Regions from separate parts of the Lysinibacillus sp. NPDC097279 genome, predicted to be linked through region 2. Evidence: riboswitches for the same ligand, from Rfam matches in the RefSeq annotation. Region 2 holds a riboswitch; each other region holds the start of a gene.
What was found. A riboswitch is a leader RNA that binds a small molecule or an ion and turns the genes downstream of it on or off. The one in region 2 is predicted to bind cobalamin.

Region 1: another riboswitch for cobalamin. It lies ahead of ACIQ1H_RS15205 (ABC transporter substrate-binding protein); the one in region 2 lies ahead of ACIQ1H_RS13275 (glutaredoxin family protein).
Region 3: another riboswitch for cobalamin. It lies ahead of metE (5-methyltetrahydropteroyltriglutamate--homocysteine S-methyltransferase); the one in region 2 lies ahead of ACIQ1H_RS13275 (glutaredoxin family protein).

Annotation. Positions count from the first base shown of each region.
Region 1 is NZ_JBIWDA010000003.1:310,216-318,435, reverse strand. Features, by position in the region: gene ACIQ1H_RS15220 (cob(I)yrinic acid a,c-diamide adenosyltransferase) at 172-735, opposite strand; gene ACIQ1H_RS15215 (adenosylcobinamide amidohydrolase) at 748-2,208, opposite strand; gene ACIQ1H_RS15210 (FecCD family ABC transporter permease) at 2,205-3,206, opposite strand; gene ACIQ1H_RS15205 (ABC transporter substrate-binding protein) at 3,203-4,171, opposite strand; cobalamin riboswitch at 4,379-4,563, opposite strand; gene ACIQ1H_RS15200 (acyl-CoA dehydrogenase family protein) at 4,831-6,498, opposite strand; gene ACIQ1H_RS15195 (class I adenylate-forming enzyme family protein) at 6,501-8,003, opposite strand; gene ACIQ1H_RS15190 (MerR family transcriptional regulator) at 7,996-8,220, opposite strand, start outside.
Region 2 is NZ_JBIWDA010000002.1:644,318-652,537, forward strand. Features, by position in the region: gene ACIQ1H_RS13245 (NEAT domain-containing protein) at 1-306, shown strand, start outside; gene ACIQ1H_RS13250 (antibiotic biosynthesis monooxygenase) at 848-1,174, opposite strand; gene ACIQ1H_RS13255 (ABC transporter substrate-binding protein) at 1,393-2,364, shown strand; gene ACIQ1H_RS13260 (FecCD family ABC transporter permease) at 2,388-3,416, shown strand; gene ACIQ1H_RS13265 (ABC transporter ATP-binding protein) at 3,403-4,197, shown strand; gene ACIQ1H_RS13270 (ferrochelatase) at 4,275-5,180, shown strand; cobalamin riboswitch at 5,741-5,916, shown strand; gene ACIQ1H_RS13275 (glutaredoxin family protein) at 6,037-6,261, shown strand; gene nrdI (class Ib ribonucleoside-diphosphate reductase assembly flavoprotein NrdI) at 6,258-6,617, shown strand; gene nrdE (class 1b ribonucleoside-diphosphate reductase subunit alpha) at 6,614-8,220, shown strand, end outside.
Region 3 is NZ_JBIWDA010000001.1:1,541,198-1,549,417, reverse strand. Features, by position in the region: gene ACIQ1H_RS07795 (C40 family peptidase) at 1-470, opposite strand, end outside; gene ACIQ1H_RS07790 (methyl-accepting chemotaxis protein) at 1,035-2,729, shown strand; gene ACIQ1H_RS07785 (VOC family protein) at 2,770-3,132, opposite strand; cobalamin riboswitch at 3,328-3,506, shown strand; gene metE (5-methyltetrahydropteroyltriglutamate--homocysteine S-methyltransferase) at 3,689-5,983, shown strand; gene ACIQ1H_RS07775 (hypothetical protein) at 6,370-6,528, shown strand; gene ACIQ1H_RS07770 (alpha/beta hydrolase fold domain-containing protein) at 6,927-7,853, shown strand; gene ACIQ1H_RS07765 (DUF7010 family protein) at 7,929-8,220, opposite strand, start outside.

The sequences.
Region 1 (8,220 bases), on a different contig from region 2:
TACCCTGAATTTTCCTTCAAAGTAGCTTTTTTGTATTTTATTTTATCGTAACTACCTTTTTTTCGTACAATTACTAACGTTCTCTGTAAAAAGGTCATTATAAAATATTTTTTAAAAAGTAAGATTATTCTAGCTCTTTAGCTCTAGACACGTATTACCGCTGTTCTTGCCTTATTTTTTAAACACTTTCCCACTACGAATATATTCAATATCAGGTAAATTTAAACGAGCATTCACAACACGTGCAGCAGCAAATAAATAATCTGACAAACGGTTTAAATATTTTTGCACAATAGTCGGTACATCTTGCACTTCTTTCATAAGCGTTACCATTTGACGCTCTGCGCGGCGGGCAACAGTTCGCGCAATGTGTAAAGTTGCAGCTGCAGGAGCTCCTCCTGGTAATATGAATCGCTCTAATGGTGGCGCTTCATCAGATAATGCATCAATACGTGCCTCCAATACTTCAATCGGCGCTTCAGCAAGCTTATAATGACGCTCCTTCATAACATTGGCCAAGTCACCACCTGCATCAAAAAGCTCATGTTGAATTGTTTCTAAATCAACTAAAATGTCTTTAAATAATTCGCGATCTAATTCGCTCACTGCCTTGCCGATAAAAGAATTTAATTCATCAATTGCCCCGTATGTTTCAACACGTAAACTATCCTTGTCTACACGCCCTCCAATTAAGCTTGTTTTCCCCGTATCGCCTGTTTTCGTGTAAAGTTTCATCCCACTTCACTCCTATGCTTGATTTTTATAATTTTGTATTGCTTGAATCGTCGTCTCATAAACACCTTTACCAATGATTTTACCGACATCTGTAATCGGCCCACCATAGCGCATTTCCTCACCTTTTTGCGTTGCCGCAATAAGTAAACTATCTGTCGCAGTACCTGTTGCTATTGTATCGCTACGGTGATCGCGAATGTTTTCCATTTGCAATGCCTTTGTTTTTGCTTCATTTGCAGTCATCAATGCTTGGAAAAACGCCTCTTCTGATAAACAACCATTGATGATGACCCACGTATTAATAGTACCAATATATGGCGTATCCTGTCTTTCGTGTGTGCGAGAGACATCAACAGCATTTCCAACACCCGCCGTGACAACGACAAACACACTACCGAAAGAAGTGCTATATTCATTAAGTGCATAGAGTTGTGTAGGAACAGCAGTTAGCATGACTACTGTGCTAGTTGCTGAAAAATGTTCTCTTTGTAAAAAATCTGTGACCTCTTGTTTCACATCACTAACGACATAATCTCCTGGTACAGAGCGATTTAATAGGCAGTCATACCACCCTATTCCAGGATTATGGACAGCTGAAGAAACTGTTTTTAACGGAACAGTTGATTTTAGCTGGATATAATCGGTTGTTACTTTAAAATCTTCTTTCACAATGATTGCTCGTTGCTGATATTCACTTGATGATGGCATGATGGTAATTTGCGGTTTAGGTATTTCTGGATGGGCGTATGTTGTCACTCTTGCCTTGTAGACATCCTCAATTTGGGAGGCTATTAATACTTTATGTGGTTCACCTAAAGCATGTACACAGCCACTTTCCATTAATAATAATTCATCGCAATAGAGGGAGGCTAAGTTCATATCATGCAACACCATAATTACGGTTAAACCACATTCAATGGCTTCCTTGCGCACCATATCTAAAATTTGGCGTTGATGAGCAATGTCTAAATGATTTGTCGGCTCATCTAACAATAATACTTCCGCTGTCTGCGCTAAAGCTTGAGCTACAAAAACTCGTTGTTGCTCACCGCCTGATAGAAACTCCATTGATGTATGTTCGTAACGTGTGACGCCCGTTTGCTCCATGGCATATTGAACCGCTTGCTCATCTCTTTCTGACCACTGAGAAAAAAATCCAGTTTGATGTGGATAACGACCAAGTGATACTGCCTCACGCACTGTATTGGAAAATGCATTGGCATGTAATTGTGGTAGGACAGCCATCTTTTTTGCCAGCGCGCGCGGACTGTACGTTTTAATATTTTTACCATCCAATGAAACCGTTCCTGCTGTCGCTGGTAATATGCCACTAATTACTTTCAACAATGTTGATTTCCCACTACCATTCGGTCCTAATATACCAAGGACTTTCCCCTTTTCTACCGTAAAACTTACATCCTTGACGATTGGGATGTCCTCATAGCCACCTGATAGATGTTCGACGATAATCATACACGTACCCCCTTGCTTCTACGCTGCTTATAAAAAATATAAGAAAAGACAGGTGCACCAATAAATGCCGTAATAACACCTATCGGTAGCTCACGTGGAATAATGATCGTACGCGCCACTAAATCGCAAATGATAAGTAAAGTTGCCCCATTTAAAAACGATAGCGGCAGTAAATGACGGTGATCTGACCCCCAAATCATGCGGGTCATATGCGGCACAACTAAACCGACAAAGCCGATTGTTCCAGAAACAGCAACTGCCGCCCCAGTAAGCATTGAGCCTCCTACTAAAATTAAATATTTGCTACGCTTTACATTGACACCTAAATGCTTCGCTCGTTCCTCTCCGTAAAGCAAAACATTTAACTCACGTCTTTGCGTCCACAAAATAACAGAGCCAATGACAACAAATGGGGTAATCATTTGTACATACGGCCATCCACGCATTGATACCGAGCCGAGTAACCAACCTATCACTTGGCGGAGCTCTTCACCTGATAACGCTATCATTAATGAAATAAGCGAGCCTAAAAACGAACTAAATATAACCCCCGTTAAAATTAGTGTCTCCATTTTTAGAGAACGGTCTACTATTCTGGCAAAGCTCATCACTGCTACCATCGTAAGGATTGCTCCGATCATACTGAGCGTTGGCAATACATACAAACCGACCACGGGTAGAGAGATGCCAAAAAACAATGTCATAACAGCGCCAACTGAAGCGCCTGAAGAGACCCCAAGCGTATATGGGTCTGCTAACGGATTTTTTAACAACCCTTGAAAGGCTGCTCCCGCAATTGCCAATGATGCTCCTACAAGGCCTGCAAGTAATACTCGTGGCAACCGAATTTTCCATAAAATATTGGCAGCAGTTTCATCTGCCGCTTTATTCCAAAGTACTTCTACCGGAATATGAACCGAGCCTATTGATACGCCACACCAGATGCTAACGATAAGTAACGTAATGGCTGTTACATAGGCAAAAGCTGTTTTTCTCACTCGAAAGCCTCAGGATAGATGGCTTTCGCTAACTCTTCAAGCCCATCTGCTAAACGTGGGCCCTGACGACTTGTCATATTTTCATCTACTTGTACAATCGCTTTATTTTTTACAGCTGTAATTGTATCAAAGCCTGCACGTTGTGGAATTTTCGTTAAAATATCGGGCACATAATTATAAGTGACTACGATAACATCTGGATTTTTTGTAATGATTTGTTCCGCATCAATTTTGAACCAGCCATCCGTATCAGCTGCAATATTTTCTGCATGAATCATTTCTAGCATCTCCTGCATAAACGTATCTTTGCCAGGTGTATAAATTTCTGGTTCATCTGACGTTTCTACAAAGACTTTCTTCGGTTGTACATCCTGCAATTTTGCTTCTATTTCTTCAACCTTCGCTTTCATATTGGCAATAATTTTTTCTGCCTCTGGTAGCTTACCAGTGGCGCGACCTAATTGCTCAATCGTCGTATATGTCTCATTAAAATCACGTGCGTTTGTTACAACAAATACTTTTACACCCGCAGCTTCCAGCTGATCCTTAGCTCCACCTAAAGAAGCTATACCTGATTCATGCGCAAAAACGATATCTGGCTGTAAAGCAATAATTTGTTCAATATTAAATTCCATACTGCCGACCTTTTCCTTGTCAGCTACCTCTGGTGGATAATCATCATAATCATTTACGCCAACGATTTTATCGTTTAAGCCAAGTCCAAATAAAATTTCTGTGTTACTTGGAATAAGCGAAATGATTCGCTCAGGCGGTGCCTCCAGTACAATATCTTTGCCAGTAGCATCTGTCATTGTTAGCGGGAATGTTGCTTCCTCTAGCTGATTTGTTCCTTGTTGCTCCTGTTGCTCTGACGCAGTACTGTCGTCTTTCGGTTCTTGTCCACAAGCCACTAAAATGCCCATTGCTAAAAATGCGGATAAACCTAACTTCCAATATTTTTTCATTGTGAAACCTCCTTAGATTGTATGTGCATGTTTCAGCTCTGTTCAGTTGCATGATCGATATTATGTAGGTATTTCATTATTCGAACTCTCGCCTTTATTTTCAATTATTATCGTCATTAGCTTTCTAAAACATAAAAAATCCCCTCGTCATCATAACGAGAGGCGGTGCTTGCACAAAAAACCACCATCCTATCCTCGTAGGCTGCAATGTATCGTTCTATAAAGGCAGGTCTCCTGGCTCGTGCTTCAAATGCTTTTTCATGCCTTCCCAAAAAAATTTCAGTGGCATTGATAGAAAAAACTCACACTTACAGTGGCGGGACCGCATCGGAATTACACCGATTTCCCTTTTCACTTTACTTTAGTAAAGAACCTTTATAATATTCAGTTGATTTTATTATACATGAAAATCGAAATAGATAACGATAAAAAAAGAGACCTTAAGTTAGCGTCTCTTTTTTATAATTATTGATTTCCAATGCGTGCATGTGCTTTCCGCTTCAAACAATTTCTTTAATTGTTTGCGTGCCTGGCACACCGTAAGCTGGAATGCTACGTCTTATACTGTGTGCGTTCCCGCAGAAGTGTACGTGAGTCTTTCTTTGTTCAACAATTAGAATTTTCGGAATAGTTTGCGTGCCTGGCACAAGAACTATTCTCTACACAATATCCGCAAAATATTGAACAGTTTTCATTGGTGCACCGATCTGGCGTAATGCCCATGTATCTTCTAAATAAATATCAGCTAGCTTTTCATACTTGCCGCCAAACTTCGCTGCCCATTCGACTGCCACTACACTTTCGTATAGATGAGCCATTTTTTTGGCTACTCCCTTTGCCTCGTACGATTTCGTAGCTTCATCCAACGCGCTAAAAGTTTGCAATGTTGTTTCGATTTTCTTCAGTTGTTCCCTTACGATTTGTACCAATGAACAATCTGTTAACTTCGACAAGCGCTCCTGCATCACACGAACAAATAATTCGTGGGCCTGAAATTTATCTACTAAGCGAATGAGCTCTAGCGCTAAAATGTTAGCAGTCCCTTCCCACACCGTAAGTACTTGAGCATCTCTAAGTAAACGTGGCGTTACAAAATCCTCGATATAGCCGTTTCCTCCATGCAATTCAATTGCTTCACTTGCATAATGCACCGCCTGTTCAGCTGTTTCCTTTTTCATGATGGCGATATTCAAACGATTAAGAATGATGTCCTGCTCACTGCCCTGTCCACTCGTTACTTTGTCATACAACTGAATAAGATCAAAAACAGTAGCAACTTCTACATGGAGCTTTGCCGCATATTTCCCTAATGTATCTTGAATCATTGGAAATTGAATTAAAGGCTGCCCGAACGCATTTCGATTTGATACATAATGCTTCGCCTCTAAATAGCCTCGACGCATAATGCCAATGGAGGCAACAGCGTTACAAATTCTAGATAAGTTAAGTGCCTCTAACATATAATAAATTCCTTTATTTTGTTCACCAACGACATATGCTAGTGCACCATCAAATTCCACCTCACCGGATGGCACTGCTCTGACACCAAGCTTATCCTTTAAACGACGAATGCGGAGGTGATTAACCGTTCCATCATCTTGACGCCAAGGTACAGCAAATAATGTTAACCCTTTGGAACCTGCTGAAGCTCCCTCGATGCGCGCTAATACCATCGCCACACCACACATCCCTACATTTGATGCAAAGTACTTCTCTCCATACAACCGATAGTGATTACCGTCTTGAACAGCCTCTACCACATTTGCCCCGACGTCTGACCCGCCTTGCCGCTCCGTTAAAAATGTTGCTCCCTCATATAGCTCTCGATCTCCTGTTGCACAAACATGTGGTAAAAACCTATTCTTCACCTCATCACTCGCATAATGATCTAGTAAATAGGCGGTTGCCATCGTCAAAGTTACTGGACAATAGAAGCCAGGCTCTGCATGTGACAATAAATAACCTTGCGCAAAGCTGTACACATAATTCCCCTTCTTCCCTAACTGGGGAATTTCTTTATGCACATAGCCAACAATCCCTGTGTTATATGTCTCTTCAACCGTTTTTTTGTAGCCTTCATTGACCCAAATTTGCGCTATTTCCTCGCCATACGCATTATAACGCTGCAGCCGCGGTTCTCCCTCTCTATCCGTATGCTTCGCTCTTACGTCAATATCATTTGCACAAAGCTCGCCAAAATCCTCTAACTCCCGTTTAGCATAGTCTAAAAGCTCTTTATCTAGCATCATTTCTAATAGTTTGTGTAATGTCTCATCTTCCGTGAAAAAGTTAGTTGTGCGATTTGCATCTTGCTGTAACACTTTCATCCTTATCTCACCTCTTGTTCCTTCAACGATTGTTTTAATATTTTGCCAGATGCATTTCGTGGTAGCGCTTCCACTCGTTCAAATAATCGTGGAATTTTATATTTTGCTAGATGCTCCTCTAAAAACATTTTAAGTTCGTTTTCATCTATCTCCGCTTTTGTAGCATACACTGCCTTTACGGTTTCCCCCCACTGCGGGTGAGGGACACCGATTACCGCTACCTCAAAAATACCTTCGTAGCTTAAAAGTAAATCCTCGATCTCCTTCGGATAAATATTAACACCGCCCGAAATAATAACATCTTTTTTGCGATCCACAATCCACACAAAGCCGTCTTCATCTTTACGAGCTAAATCGCCTGTTTTCAGCCATCCATCGATAAACGCTGCCTTTGTTGCTACTTCGTCCCTGTAATAGCCCATCATATTGCCTTCACCGAATAACACAATTTCACCTACTTCATTCACACCGACATCTTCCCCATTGTCGTTAATAATACGAAGCTCTGTACCAAGTGGTGCACGCTGACCGATGCTTCCCGCTTTCGAATCATGTTCATTTCCAAACATTAAAGATCCACTTGGGCCTGCCTCTGTTAATCCGTAAACACATGTCAGATTTTCCGTTTGAAAGGCTTTTTGTATATAGTGAATTTCATTTTGTGATAAAGGTGCACCTCCGTAAACCCACCATTTCATCGAAGATAAATCCGCTGTTTGCAATCTCTTCGTTTCGGCTGTTAATAAATAAGCGACAGGCGCTCCGAAAAAGTGTGTTGTTTTTTCTTGTTCAATCGAATCTAGCAATAAATCTGGTGTGAATGTTGGCGTTAATACAATTGTGGAGCCAACAAGGACGCCTGCCATTAAAAATAAATGTAATGGTGCGGAATGCGTTAACGGCATCATAAGGAGAATGCGACTTGTAGGTTTTACTTCCATTTCTACTGCAATCATTTGGGCTACAGTTAAAATATTTCGATAACTAAAAAGGACACCCTTCGGTTTTCCTGTTGTGCCAGATGTATATAATATTGTGGATGCATCGTCTTCATTTAGCTGACAATCAATTGGTTGTGAACTGGCATGTTGTATTAATGTCTCATATTGAAGCCACCCCGCCTCCACATGTCCTGTTTTAATTTTTAAAGGCACACTATGAAGGTGCTCGACGGCAGCAAAAATAGCTTCGTGCACTAAAATAGCTTTCGCCTCGGCGTGCTGTGCAACATACTCTACCTCCTGCAATGTAAATTTAGCATTGACAGGAACGACAATTGCACCAATACGTTGAATTGCAAAATAGCTAACGACAAACTCTACAACATTTGGCATAAAAATAATGACTTTATCATCTTGGCGAATGCCCAGTTCTATTAAAGCGTGTCCGAGGCGAGTAGCTTGCTCATCTAAATCACGATAAGTCACTCTTCTTCCATGACAAACAACAGCTTCTTTTTCAGCATATTTTCGGGCATTACGTGCTAACAAATTTGAACTATTCATCGTGCATCTCTCCCTTTAAAGTTAATAATTTTTCACTAAACATGCCATGTAATTGCAGTAATTCATTTTTCATTTGTGTAAGCTCAGCTATTTTACTATCAATTTCTTGTATTTTTTGGTCGCCATATGCCACAGTACGTTCCAGTTGTTGCATTCCTGAACGATCAAAATCAAAAAGCAATACCATTTCCTTGATTTCTTCTAATGAGAAACCATA
Region 2 (8,220 bases):
ATTGTAACAGGTGTCAATGCAACGACATTTAACCCAACAGCAAATATTACACGTCAGCAAGCAGCTGCAATGATATTGCGTATGCTGGAATATAAAGGCTATAAAGTAACAGTTGATGAAAATGCTTTAACGTATAAAGATGCTAATAAAGTATTTGACTACGCTAAACAAGCAGTTTCAGAACTGCAAGCACTAGATATTATGACGGGATCTAATGGTTATTTAAACCCACAAAGTAATTTAACACGTGCTCAAATGGCAAAAATTTTAAAACGCTCATTAGAATACGTCCATTTAATTGATTAATAATTTAAGTATGTAAGGTACTATTACTATCCCTTAAGCTTTTTCTAAAGTTGGATGTGGTGACTACGCTTCTTAGAAGTTAAGTAGTTCCGCTATCGCTATAGAATCCTTCTCTAATAAAAAAAATGCAATTCAAATTTAACTTGAATTGCATTTTTTAAACTATTAAACAGCCAACTATTATTAATGCAAGCTCGTCGTTTTTTAGTAATTTATGAGTTATTAATTGTATATGTTTAACTGAGAAGGGGCAGCGTTCTAAATATAAAATTTGGCCAAAAGGATGCTATTAAAAGTAAAAAATGCCTACTTTACATGGCTATTAAAACTAATGACTTTGAAGAAGAACCCACAATAGTTAATTGTGGGTCGTTAGAAAAGAGAAATTTAAAAGCGTTCTTAAACGGATTGAGTTAGAATTTTAGCCTGTAACTCAATGAAAAAGCGTCTGAGAACGTAAAGTTTATATTCTTGTATTTTTACGAATAGCGTACTGTTAATTACTAAGATTAGTAGAGCCTTTTAAGAATCTTATATGAAATTACTTTATTAATGTAGCAGCAATTTCAGAAATCACAACCCGATTACCTATTATTGGGGATGCTTCACTGTTTTCTTTGTTCCCGATTGCTTCACGTCGGTGTAAATTTTTAAAGTCATCAGAATCACGCCAAGCCTTGAATTGCTCAACTGTATCCCAGAACATCATAACGTTCATTTCATCATGATCTTCTGGTTCTGAGCAAACGTTCACTTCAACTTTATTAAAGCCTTCCCAGTTCAATAAGTTTTTATCAGATATAAACAATGGTGCCATTTTATTCGCAAAGCCTTTTTTTACTAAAAAGCGGTTAGTAACTGTAATCATATTCATGACCCCTTTATAACAGTTTTTAATTGATATTGATTTTCATTATCAATTAAAACATACATTAATTGGCTATGCAATAAAAAAATTAAAAAAACAACATTAAAAACGTTTGTTGACAATTTTTTTTATTTAAAATAGAATCATAAACAATGGTATGAGAATGATTATCAATTTCATTTCAATTTTTAAATAAAAAGAAAAGGTTGGTAGTTAACATGAAGAAGTTTAAATTTCTATTAGTAGGTGCGTTGGCATTATCATTAGCTGCATGTGGAGAAGAAAGTAAACAAGCGGAGATGGATTCTTCCAAAGATAAAGTAGAAATGGAACAACAAGTTGAATCAGGAGAGGCAGTAACATTCATAGATGACCTTGGAAATAAGCTTGAGTTTGAAGCAACACCGAGATCAGTCGCAACGTTAAATCCAGGAATGATGGACATTTTGCTTGCGCTAGGAGCAAATGTTACTGGACGACCTACGATTACAACAGAAATGAAGGAGGACGTAAAAGCTATTCAAGAAATAGGTAACCCACATGAACCGTCATTTGAGCAGATTGCTGCATTGAATGCGGAAATACTTATTGTCCCACCAAGCTTCCAGCAGTTCGCTACAACGGTAGAGGCTACTGGTACGAAAATTGTCTACCTGAACATGAATTCAGTAGATGATATTAAAAAAACAATTACTCAGTATGGCGAATTATTTAATAACACGGCAAAAGCCAATGAGTTAGTTGCACAAATTGATGAGAAAATTGCACAAGGCGCTACAGAATCAACGTTAGATGCCCTCATTGTTTATGGAGCACCAGGTACATATTTAGCAGCGCTAGATAATTCGTTATACGGGGATATCTTAAAGAAAGCGGGAGGTAAAAATATCGCAGCCGATTTACCAGCTACAGAAAAGTTTCCCAGCTATGCGACTTTAAGTGTTGAAAAAATTGTGGAGCGTAACCCAAAAGTAATTATGCTGATTACGCATGCAAATCCAGCGACAGTAAAAGAAGGGTTTGAAAAACAATTGAAAGAAAATGCAGCGTGGAAAAATTTAGATGCAGTAAAAAATAATCAGATTATCATTTTACCAGCAGAGCTGTTTGACAATCCTGGTACACAGGTTGTTGAAGCCATTGATTATATGCGAGAAGTTTTAAAGACAGCTGAAGAAGCTGTGAAATAATTCTTTTATAGCGGGGAATAACGATGATAATAGAAGAGGAAAAATATGTACACCCGCTTGCTAAAAAACGAAGAATGGCGTTAATTTTGTTACCAATACTTTTGGTCATAGTGAGTGTCGGTAGCCTTATGATTGGGCAAGTTTCGTTTTCAGTAAGTGAAGTGTTTAATGGAATTATTAGCTCTGAAGATACAATGGCACGGCGAATTGTGTGGGAAATCCGTATGCCCCGTATACTAACAGGTATGATTGTAGGCGTTTGTTTGGCTATTGCAGGTTCGATTTTACAAGGTGTTATGCAAAATCCATTAGCTGATCCAGGGGTTATAGGAATTACATCTGGCGCGGGCATTATGGCGGTGGCTGTAATGGTTGTTTTTCCTGGCTATATCATATATTTACCTATTGCAGCCTTTTTAGGTGCTTTTGTCGCCGCAATGATTGTGTATTCTTTGTCGGTGAAAAAGGGTGGTACATCCCCAATGCGAATAATTTTAGTGGGTGTAGCCATTAATGCACTTTGTGGTGCAGGAACAAATGCACTTATGATTTTGTATAGCGATCGTGTACAATCTGTCCTACCATGGTTGTCTGGTGGCTTGACAGGTGTTGGTTGGGTGCAATTTAAAATGATTATTTACTATGTTCTTGTAGCACTTATATTTTCAATTTATGCAATTAAACATATTCGTATCATGCGTTTAGGAGATGAAATGGCAAGCCTTTTAGGGCACAATGTAGAACGCAGTCGATTCTTTTTAATTGCCTTAAGTACGTTATTGGCGGGAATTGCAGTAAGTGTTGCTGGTTTAATTGGGTTTGTAGGTTTAGTTGTACCACATATTTTGCGACTAATTATTGGTGGAGATCATAAATATTTACTACCTACTTCCGCGTTGGCAGGTGGCTTACTTGTTGTGTTTGCTGATACAATAGCGAGAACCGTATTTGATCCTATTGAGTTTCCTGTAGGCATTTTGCTAGCATTCGTTGGTGGACCGTATTTCCTTTATTTAATTCATAGAAAGGGGAATTCCATTGCTACGAACTGAGCACATACAGTATCAACATGAGTTCACTCATTTTCAATTAAATGATATAAACCTAAAAATTAATGAAGGAGAAGTTGTAAGTTTAATAGGTCCGAATGGCTCTGGGAAATCAACATTATTACGTGTAATATCACGTCTTTTAAAACCGAATAGTGGGACAGTTTTTTTAAATGAGCGTAACATTCATGAAATGAAGTCTAAAGAAGTAGCTAAAACATTAACGATGCTCCCGCAAATGAATAATCATCAATTAGATTTAACAGTGCGTGAGTTAGTAGAGTTTGGGCGTCATCCACATAGCGGAGGAAAGACGGTCCTGTCAAAAGAGGATAAAGAAATTGTTGATTGGGCGATTGACGTAACTAGACTGAAAGACTTACAAAATCGGGTACTACCTTCGATGTCTGGGGGTGAGCGTCAACGTGCTTGGATCGCAATGACTGTAGCACAGCATCCCAAAGTGTTACTTCTCGATGAACCAACAACATATCTAGATATTGCACACCAATTAGAAGTGATGGAGCTTGTAAAAGAGTTAAATCAAAAATACAATATGACCGTTATAATGGTGTTACATGATATTAACCAAGCCGCACAAAATAGCGAACGTCTGATTGTATTAAAGAAAGGCAAAATCTATTACGATGATTCACCACATTGTGTATTATGTAAAGAAATGTTTCAATCAATTTTTGAAATAGATGCGGAAATTTATATGCAAGACGGAAATCCAATCTTTACGCCGATAAAATTGTGCTCAAGTTCTTGTGAAAAATCGTAGGCTATTTTTAAAAAGAAATTAGAACTAAAACTACAACACTATATACATTAATCTATTGAAGAAAAGGAGACTAAAAAATGATTGGTATAATTTATTACGCATATGGCGCACCGAAATCTTTAGACGATGTAACACCTTATTTTACACATATAATGAAAGGTAAAACACCACCACCTCATGTAATTGAAAATGTGACGGCACAATTTAAAAAATTAGGTGGTGTTGATCTATTAGCAGCAAATACGGGGCGTATTGCTAAAGGGCTGGAACATGCTTTACAGCAACGTGTAACACAGCCTGTAAAAGTATATAACGCATACAAACATACAGAACCTTATATTCCAGATGTTGTCGACACAATGCTTAGAGAAGGTATTACAACTTTTATTACATTACCTGTAAATCCGATTATGTCTACAGGGGCAGCAGCGTTTCATGATGAAGTTAGTACGTTATTAGCTTCTCATGACGTTAAGGTCATTCATGCGAAAAATTGGCATTTAAATCATGATTTACTTGCTGTTTATAAAGACCGTGTTCAACGTGCATTTGAATGGATTCCTGTTGAAAAACGAGCACAGACGCATGTTTTATATACAGTCCATAGTCAGCCTATTGACCCTGAAAAAAATGAGCACTATGTGCGCCAGTTTTCCGAATTAGCCGAAGCCATTTCTAAAGAAGCACAAATAGCGAACTGGCATGTTACATATCGAAGTGGCCATGGGAAAGGTGACTGGCTAGGTCCAAATGTAAAAGATAAAATTAATTCATTGCAAGGCGAGGGTGCTCAAGGTATCGTCACATGTGAGCTTCTGTCACTTTCAGCGGATATTGAGTCCTATTTTGAAGTTGGAAATGAATGTCATCGATTGTGTGAGGAACTGCAAGTTGAATTTGCACAATCAGAGTTTCCAGGTGATAGCTATGATACCATTCAAGCTTTAGCTGCCATTGTCGAATCATTTATTCCCGCACAATAACTGAACAGGTTAATAAATTACGAGTAACTATTGTAAAATCTATATTGCCATCTGATGTCGATATTCCATTGATGTCAGATGGTTATTTGTTTTATATCAATATAGCGAACAGAACAGCCATGAATAAAGACACTACATTCTACTCTGAACTAGCATTAATGATATCTAATAAACGGCAAATCTATTTTAATATTTTTTTGTGTGTATAATGAAAAATTGAATAGAAGTTATAGGGCTTACGATAGTGGCTAAAATGTGATAACAGCTATAAAATTATATAAGTACATATTAAATATAATACGCAGTTTAATTTAGGCTTCAGTAGGTAGAATAATAATTGCTTAACATATGATAAAGCTTATCATGGAAAATCGTCTATCATTCTTTAGAACTATTGACGATATTATTAATTATACTAACCTAGCTAGTCATTTTTCATTTATTAACCGTTTGTTGTTCCTAAAGAAAATAGTGAAAAGTTACACTATAAAGAATTCGCTTTTCTTGATTTACTTTTTACTTGAAGGATGGTACACTTAATTGTGTTCAACAACAATATATTGTGTTAGTTTTATATAGGTACTACTATATGTAGTTTAATAGGGAAGTTCGGTATATCCGACGCTGTCCCCGCAACTGTTAAGCTGACGATGATTTAATCCACTGTGCATTCGTATGGGAAGGATATCAGAGAATGAAGCAAAGCCAGGAGACCTGCCTATAATAAAACAATTCAACCTTTCTTCGGGGAATAAGAAATGGGGACGTGACGATTTTTTTGTTTTTTTACGTTTCTAACTTAGGCTGTCTCTCCCAAGAGATAGCCTTTTTATATTATGAAAAGAGGGAATTTAAAATGAAACTTTATACGAAAACTATATGCCCAAAATGTCTTTGGGTCAAATCGGAATTACAACGTGCAGGACTTGAAGCAGAAATTGTGAATATTGATCACGATGAGCAAGCAAAACAAAAAATTATGGACGCAGGTTTTTTAAGTGTGCCTGTTCTTGAAGTAAATGACACATTTATAGGAGATGTCAAAGAAATTGTTTCTCAAATTGAGATGATTGCAATATGATCGTTTATGCTAGTCGTACAGGTAATGTGCGAAGTATTGTGACGAAATTAGATGGGGAATCTATTGAAATTTATGATGGATTGTTGCTGACTGAGCCCTTTCTATTAATTACATACACGGACGGCTTAGGTGATATTCCTGCAAAAGTAGCTCGCTTTTTAGAGCAAAACAGGGAGTATTGCAAGGGAGTAGCTGTCAGTGGTAATAGTAATTTTGGGCACCATGTGTTTGGTGGAGCTGGCGAAAAAATTGCAGAAACCTACCAGGTCCCGCTAGTGCGTAAATTAGATTTACGTGGATACCAGGCTGATTATGAAGTAATACAAACGTTTTATGAAACGAGGGTGAAGGGATGAAAACATACTTAAAGCTTAATAATGAGGTGCTTAATCGCTATAGCACGACGGGTCAATTAGAGCTTGAAAAGGACCGTGAGGCAACACGCCGTTATTTTTTAGAATATGTAAATGTGCGTCTACGTTATTTTATTGATATTGAGGAGAAAATACGCTATTTAGTCGATGAGGGTTATTACGAGAAAGAGTTTATCGACATGTATGAGATAGATTTTATTAAACACTTATACAAAAAAGCATACGATTACAATTTCCGCTTCCCATCTTTTATGAGTGCAAGTAAATTTTACGATAGTTACGCAATGAAAAGTCGTGACGGGGAAGAAATTTTAGAAAAATACGAAGATCGTATTGTTATCATCGCTTTATATTTAGCACAAGGGAACACGGTGTTAGCAGAACGTTCCGTTGAAGCAATGATGGAGGCGTACCAACCAGCAACGCCAACCGCGTTAAATAGTGGAAAAAAAGCGCGTGGCGAATTAGTAAGCTGCTTTAAACTATCAATGGACGATTCAATGAATAGTATTGCTGAAAATATTGGTTATTGTTTAGAGCTATCACGCCTTGGCGGTGGAGTAGGGGTAAACTTAACAGATTTACGTCCATTAGGAGATCCAATTAAAGAAATTTTAAATCGTGCAAGTGGTGTGATTCCAGTTGCTAAACTTTTAGAAAATTCCTTCAGCTATTCCAATCAGCTTGGACAACGTAACGGCTCTGGCGTTGTTTACCTAAATATTTTCCATGCTGATATAGAGAATTTTATTTCATCGAAAAAGCCAAATGCTGATGATAAAATCCGACTTGCAACGCTATCAACAGGTATTATTATTCCAAGTATTTTCTTTGAACTTATGAAACGTGATAAAGATATTGTGTTGTTCAGTCCATATGATATTTATAAAGAATATGGGAAACGAATGTCTGAAATCTCCATTACAGAGATGTATTATGAGTTACTAGATAACCCAAATATCCGTAAGATTAAACGCTTGAATGCGCGCAGATTATATACAGAAGTGAAAAAAGCGCAATTTGAATCAGGCTATCCTTTCGAAATCTTTGATGATAATGTCAACGACGTACATCCACTCAAAAATATAGGTCGTGTAAAAATGTCGAACCTATGTACAGAAATTTTACAAGTACAAGAAACAAGTATCATTACTGACCAAAATGAATCAAATGAATACGGACTAGATGTATCGTGTAACTTAGGCTCAATTGATATACATGCCGCAAGTAAAGTAAGTGATTTTGGTACATTAGTAGATACAGCAATGCATCTTTTAACGAATGTGTCACAAATGACGAACATTACGAATGTACCGCCTGTAGCTAAAGCCAATAAGTTAATGCATTCTGTAGGGCTTGGATGTATGAATCTACATGGTCATCTTGTTACAGAGGGGATTATGTACGGCTCTAAAGATTCAATTGCTTTTATGGATAGCTTTATGGAAGCGATGAACTATTATTCACTTAAATCATCGATGGAGATTGCTAAGGAACGAGGCGAAACTTTCTACCGTTTTGAGGATAGTGATTATGCGTCAGGCGTTTATTTTGATCAATATGTTAATAAACTTGAAGAAGAGCT
Region 3 (8,220 bases), on a different contig from region 2:
GAAATGACGATATTTTGTTTCGAATCAGCCATATGAATAATTTTGTTATTTCCAATGTACATGCCTACATGGTCGGGATCTGTACCTGTTTTTTTACTTTTGAAAAATACTAAATCGCCTTTTTGTAATTGGCTTTTAGGAACATATGTCCCTTGCTGAATCATATAGTTTTCATTATACGTCCCAATATCAACTCCATTTTTTTCAAAAATATACATGATGAATGAAGCACAAGAAAACTTGTAAGGATATGTAGACTTGTACACTGAATTGCTGTATGTGGCCTTACCAATTAAACTTTTCCCTGTTTGAATAAGTTGATCTGCCTTCGCTGCAACAGCTTGGTCATTATGTTGTGCATTTGTCGTTGCAGCTTCCACTTTGATTGGTTCAAAGGATGCTTGAGCGATTCCAAATGAGCTCAAACCAATCGACAATGCTAGTGTAGTTTTTAAAAAATTTTTTTTCATACTTTTTACCTCCTGTAAGCGAGCAGTAAAATCATATCTGTTTGCTTGCTGTTGCAATAATCGTAGCATGAAAAAGTAGGGCTTCTGTGAGGTAAATGTTACCACAGTGAGCATTGACATATCTGTAAACCTTGATATAAAAGGCTTTATCGCTTGAATTTACAGTTTCATTACAAATGTTTCAGTTTGATAAATAAAACCTGTGAAACATACGGCTAACAATGCATGCCAACCCAATTTTTTTAAAAATATAGTAATAAAAATAATGTACCTCGATAATATTGAAAAGCTTGTAGGCAATGTGCAAATAGAGAAATCAAAATAAGGGTAAGGAATGATATAAAAATAACTTTATTAGTGGAAGAATACTTATAAAAGCACGTATTATGGGGATTTTTTTGCTTATTAAAAAGTGTGAAATACATAGTTAGAGTCATAGGTGTGATAGGTAATATATGTTATATTTAGGTAGAAATAGATGAATACGTTGCCGCAAAAGTTGACGGGAAATGTTGTTTAATAGTAGAAATTTAAATAATTTCACGAACGAAAGGGGAAAATAGTATGTTACAAAAACTTAGGTTCAAAACAATTAGAGCTAAAATTATTAGTGCATTTTTTATTGTAGTATTTTTCATCGCTTGTTTTAACACCTATAGCTTTTTCGCCAATAAACGTGTAATTAGTGCTGGAGAGGAAATTGTCAATAAAGAGTTACAGTGGTTAACAGCCAGTGAAAAGTTATCATCCACGATTAGTGTTCGAACAACTGCTGCGAAAAGCTACGTACTTACGGGAGATCAAAAATATAAACAAGAATTTGATGATTATATTAAAATCGCAGAAGAAAACAATACAATACTAAATGAATTGTCGACAGATAAAAGCTTATCGAAGACGGTTGAAAAAGCAAGAGAATGGCGAAGTTTTGTACAAACGGATGTATTTGCTGAATATGACAAAGGAAATATAGAAGCAGCTATTCAAAACCTTAATTCTGTTGATCGTCTTGCAGTAGAAATTAGAGAGGGGTACGAGGAGCTTGCAGGTGCAAGAGAAGCTTCTATTAATAAGCTTGGGCAGGAGATGATCGCTCAATCGAAGCAAACGATGAATATAGGTTTAATGATAGGTATAATCACTACTATCGTCGCAATTGTAACCGCTTACATATCAGCGCATATGATTGCCAATCCGATAAAAGCAGTCGTACAAAAAATTTCGCAAATGGCAGATGGTGATATTAGTCAGCCTCCATTGCCTGAAAGAATGAAGGATGAAATCGGCTTACTCGTGCAATCGACAAATGCATTAAATCGTAAGCTCCATGAAATCATTGGTTCGATAAATGTGGTTTCTGGGAACGTTGCTGCCAACAGTGAACAACTTGCACAATCTTCTTTAGAAGTGAAAACAGGTGCAGAACAAATTGCCCTCACAATGCTTGAATTAGCGGGTGGTTCTGAATCACAAGCACATAATGCTGGAGACTTAGCTCAAATGATGGAGACATTTAAAATAAATGTTCAGCAGGCTAATATACAAGGTAAAGATTTACAAGGCTATTCGAGTGAAGTTTTGCAGCTTACAGCAAGTGGACAACATTTAATGAATACTTCAACACAGCAAATGTTTGCTATTGATAAAATCGTCCAAGAGGCTGTTGCAAATGTTGAAGGCTTAAATAGGCAATCACAAGAAATTTCTAAATTAGTTTCTGTTATTGATGATATTGCCAACCAAACCAACTTATTAGCATTGAATGCTGCAATCGAAGCTGCACGGGCAGGGGAGCAAGGCAAAGGTTTTGCGGTTGTGGCCGATGAAGTGCGCAAGCTTGCTGAACAAGTATCCTATTCTGTGACGGATATTTCATCTATAGTGGGACGTATTCAAAATGAAACAGTTGGCGTTACAGCATCACTTCAAACGGGCTATGAAGAAGTAAAAAGGGGCACAGAGCAAATTACGACTACAAATACAACCTTTGAACAAATTGCTTCAGCCGTTAATAGTATGTTTAGTAATATTCAAGGCATCACAGAAAACTTACAAGGTATTTCCACAACAACGGAACAAATTAACCGTTCTATCGATGAAATAGCAGCAATATCTGAGCAATCTGCCGCAGGGGTAGAGCAAACGACCGCAACAATCGATCAAACGGTCGCGACGATGGATGAAATCTCAAAAAATACAGATCATTTAGCATCGATGGCAGAGAAGTTAAACAAAGAAGTTCAGCACTTTAAATTATAAATAGTAAAGCAGCCATTAGCAAGATGGCTGCTTTTTCATTTTAAATCGGCTGAATAATTTCTACTCGATTACCAAAAGGATCTCTAAATTCAAAGCGCTCGAAATGCGGAATTGCAACAGAATCAAGTATTTCTATTTGATGTTCTGTTAATATCCTTTTCCAATGTGCTACATCTTCTACATGATAAGCAATATGTGCTTTCGTTGTGAGTCGATCAAAGCCATCTTCTGTGCCGACATGTACTTCTTGATTACCTACTTGTAGCCAAAAACCACCACGCCCTTTAAGAGATGCTGGTTTCTCTATTTCTTTTAACCCCAGTACATTGCAATAAAATGCTTTTCCTTGCTCCTCAGAGCCTTTAGGAATTGTAAGTTGTACATGATGTAAACCGACAATCATAGTATTCCTCCTCGCTATTTCTTGTAATAACTATATAATTCTACAAATTTCTTAAAATACCTTTTTTAGTATATTTTTTATTATATTGGAATCAATTAAATTACTCCTCATGTAACAATCTACTGAAAATATGCGTATAAACTTTATAAAAGTTATACTTTTCAGAAAAATATATGCTATAGTAAGAGCATAATTGAATATTGTGTAAGAGTTGGTGCCAAATGAAAGTTTGGCTTAAAAGGGAAGTCGGTGTAAATCCGACGCTGTCCCGCAACTGTAAATCGGAGTAAATCACAAATGCCACTGGGGAACTGGGAAGGCTGTGAGGCGTGTTGATGAGAAGCCAGGAGACCTGCCAATGTCTAGTACACACCAAATAACCTACGTGGAAATAGGTGGTGAGATGTGACCGAATTGGCACTGTGCGACTAACGAATATATACGACAATTAATACATTATCGTATCGCTTCGTCATAGCTAATTAGATTTACAATAACTACCATTTTCCGAAAAGGAAGATGGTTTTTTTTATTTTAATTCGAGGAGAGATGTAACATGACGTATACCACAACTGTAGTAGGCTATCCATATATAGGAGAAGACCGTGAATGGAAAAAGGCATTAGAGGCGTTTTGGAGAAATGAACTTACAGAAGAAGATTTCTTACAACAAATTAAAAAAATCCGTCTTGCACGTATTGATAAGCAGCTTCGGAGCGGAATAGATATTGTCACTGTAGGGGATTTTACACGCTATGACAGAATGCTTGATACAGCGATGATGTTTGGTTTGGTGCCAAAGCGCTTTGGCTGGCAAGGTGGAAAGGTTGATTTACAAACGTATTACGCGGTAGCGCGCGGAAATAAAGAAGCGGTTGCTAGTGAAATGACTAAATGGTTTAACACAAATTATCATTACATTGTACCTGAATATGAAGGACAAACACTACAATTAACAGAGAATACAATACTTACAGATTTCCTTGAGGTTAAAGATGCATTTGGCATTACTGCAAAGCCAACGCTAATCGGACCATATACATTTTGCAAGCTAACAAAAGGTTACGATAAAGTATCACAAGTTGCCTTTATTTTAGCATTACTACCACTCTATGCGCAGGTAATCCAAGAACTCGTTACAGCTGGTGCTGACTGGGTTCAATTAGAGGAACCTGCATTAGTCTCCACTTTAGAAGAGGCTGAGGTCAAACTAGTGCAAGAAATATATACACAATTAGCAGCCGCTGTTCCAGAGGCCAATATTATGCTACAAACTTATTTTGAATCGTTATCAGCTTATAACACACTAATTGAACTTCCTGTACAAGGATTTGGCTTAGATTTTGTTCATGGCTATACAAAAAATATGGAGGCACTACGCCAATTTGGTTTTCCACAGGATAAAGTATTGGGGATAGGTATTGTTAACGGACGAGATATTTGGCGAGCAAATTTAGCAGAGGTAAGTACAACGATTAAGGCAATCGAACAGTTGGCTAGTGTCCAAGAGTTATGGATTCAATCGTCATGTAGCTTACAGCATGTGCCGATTTCGACCGCCCTTGAAACAAAGCTAGACCCTGTCTTGAAAAATGCACTTGCATTTGCTGATGAAAAATTGGCTGAAATATCAGAGGTGGCTAAATATTTAAAAGAAAAAAACCACACATCAAATCACACAATCTCTGAAAGCATGAAAGCAATTGATGCATTAAAGAAACATCCCGTACGAAATAATCAGGCAGTTCAACAAGAAATGCAAACGGTCTCGTCAGAGGATTTTGAACGTCAAAATGATTTTAATAGTCGTCAGCTTATTCAACAACAGTCACTGCAACTACCACTATTCCCTACGACTACGATTGGAAGTTTCCCTCAATCTGATGAAGTGAAGCGCACGCGAAATGCATGGCGTAAAAAACAAATCTCAGATGAAGCATATGCTGACTTTGTCGCACAAGAAACGAAAAGGTGGATTGCTATACAAGAAGATTTAGATATTGATGTACTTGTGCATGGTGAATTTGAGCGTACAGATATGGTGGAATACTTTGGTGAAAAACTAACAGGCTTCGCTTTTACAGAAAAAGCTTGGGTCGTTTCGTACGGCTCTCGTTGTGTAAAACCACCGATTATTTACGGTGATGTTGCATGGGAAGCGCCGATGACAGTGAAAGAAACGGCCTATGCACAAAGTTTAACAAATCGCTATGTAAAAGGGATGTTAACAGGCCCAGTTACCATTTTAAACTGGTCATTTGTACGTGACGATGTTGCACGAAAAGAGGTGACCTATCAAATTGCGCTTGCACTAAGGAAAGAGGTTGAGGCACTAGAGGCGGCTGGCATTTCTATTATTCAAGTCGATGAACCTGCATTGCGAGAAGGCTTGCCTTTACGTAAAGAGCATTGGGAAGCATATTTAGATTGGACAGTGAATGCATTTAAACTCGCTACGGCTAGTGTAAAGGATGAAACACAAATTCATACACATATGTGTTACTGTGAGTTCAATGATTTTATCGAGCCAATTAGTGCACTGGATGCTGACGTTATATCTATCGAGACGTCACGCAGTCATGGAGAGCTTATTGCATCGCTGCAAATCAATCCATATGAAAAAGGGATAGGATTGGGTGTTTATGATATTCATAGCCCTCGTGTGCCGAGTGAACAAGAAATGTTACGTATCATGCAGGATAGCCTACAAGTATTATCCAAAAATCAATTTTGGGTCAATCCAGATTGTGGTTTAAAAACAAGAAAAGAACCTGAAACAGTTGCAGCACTAGCACATATGGTTACTGCTGCCAAAACATTACGTCAACAAGTACAGCAATCAACTTTTTAATTATATAGTATAAGAAAAAACATTACTTTTCCTTATAAGCGTCATTATTAAAATAAATCCCCTGAAAGGCAAAAATGCTCAGGGGATTTTTTTATTTAAAATTGGTTATGGTACTCTAAGATTCATAAGGATAGTCTTTTAATAATTGGTACGACTAGGGATGCAAAGATGGTTACAGGAGCGAAAAGACATTTTTTTATTAGTGATAGAACATGTAAAGTAGATGCAAGTAAAGATCTTAAAAGTTTTTGAAATCGAAAGTTTTTAATGTTTTTACCGATATATGCAAGATTATCAGTACATAATAAGGTTTACCTCAGTAAAATAAGGTATAGTATATTTGGTGAATTAATTCTCTTTAAGGATAAGAAAAGTAGGTGAACAAATTGGGGAAATATCAATTGGATACTAAAGGTAAGGTAGCTGTGGCAAAGTATCATGAAAAAAACAAGCCTGCCAAATTTGATAAAAAGCAGCAAATTGAAAAAATACGTGCGGAGTATTTGAAAAAGAAGCAAGAACAAACAGATAAGGCATATGAATGAAGTTGAGTGAGCAGTGTATCTATTATTACGAAAGAATACTGTGACTGACTTTTGAAAAATGACCTATAAGCATATATAAATAATGTTTACATGAGAGCTACGAAATGTTGATACAACATTCGTAGCTTTTTCATGTATGTCTTAACATTTCTTAGTATAATATTCATTTTTGAGTATCTGACTTTCTATTCTATAATTGTAATAAAGTCCAATAATTAGTAAAAATGTATGATACAATTGCATAAACTAAATGGATTATGACACTTCAACCAACGTGTTTTTAATTGAATACCATCTTCAGGCCTTCTATTCAATCAAGCCTTCTAATAGTGATGGATTATCAAACAAGTCGTGTTATGTAAATGAACAATAAAATGTTTAAAGGAGTGAAATACAATATGAGCGTAGAAACTTATAATGGAGAACGTTCTGTAGAAAGTATTCAATTTGAAAAATGGATAACTTCCCAAGGTAATAAAAAGAGTTTTTCTACTATCGAAAACACTGAAAGCTTCCTTCAGCAAAGGGGTACTGAAAATACAAAACCCTATGTTATTGGAGAAGATGTTAAATTTTCAAGTGATATTCAAGAGCTGTCATTCGAGGGTATGCAAGTCTTTACATTAAATGATCAAAAGTCCTCGAATCAAAAAGTTATTTACTATTTACATGGTGGTGCTTGGACGAGTCAGCCTTTAGATTTACACTGGCTATTTATGGATAATATGGCGCAATCGTTAGATGCAAAAATAATTGCTCCTATTTATCCTAAAGTACCTCATTATAACTATAAGGATACCTATCCGAAAATCCTCAGCCTTTATAAAGATATTATTGGAACTATTGAAAGTGCTCACCAATTGACTATTATGGGAGATTCGGCTGGCGGAAATATTGCACTTGGTTTGGCGCAACTTTTAAAGAACGAGAATTTGCCTCAGCCGAAAGATATTATTTTATTGTCTGCATGTGTTGATATGAGTTTGAGCAATCCTCTTATACCTGAATATGATGAAAAGGACCCTCTCTTAGCTCGTGAGGGAATGCAAGTAATTACAAAAATATGGGCAGCTGATAAAAGTTTAACCGACCCATTGTTTAGTCCGATTTACGGTGACTTTAAAGGACTTGGGAAGATTACTCATTTTATTGGAACACACGAAGCTTTATATCCAGATGCAATGAAACTTGACGAAAAACTAACAGAACAAGGAATTGCAATCACTACCTATGTTTACCCTAAAATGATTCATGTGTTTGTTGTAATGCCAACCCCTGAAGCCAAAGATGCTCATCAGAAGATTATTAATATAATTAGGAACTAAGAAAGCATTTGGTAGAGATCGGCGCCTTGCTTTTAGCATTACTAGGTAGATAAAAAACTAGTCTGATTTTTTAGACTAGTTTTTTATTTCTTTTTGCAACATGAAAAATAAGAATAGCACACCGATTTCTACGATTAGTGGGACAAAAATTATGTTTAAATGGAAGAAAAGTATACTTATTAAAATAGCGAAACAAATAAAAATTGAACTATATCGATAATTTTTTGATTGATAAAAGAATGAATAGGGTAACAAATGGGCACCGTAAATAATTGCATAAACAGGTAATACTAACAACGGTGCTTTCAGTAATAGAAGGATACAAATAATTAAATATAAAATTTGATTGTTAGTTGCAATTAATAGA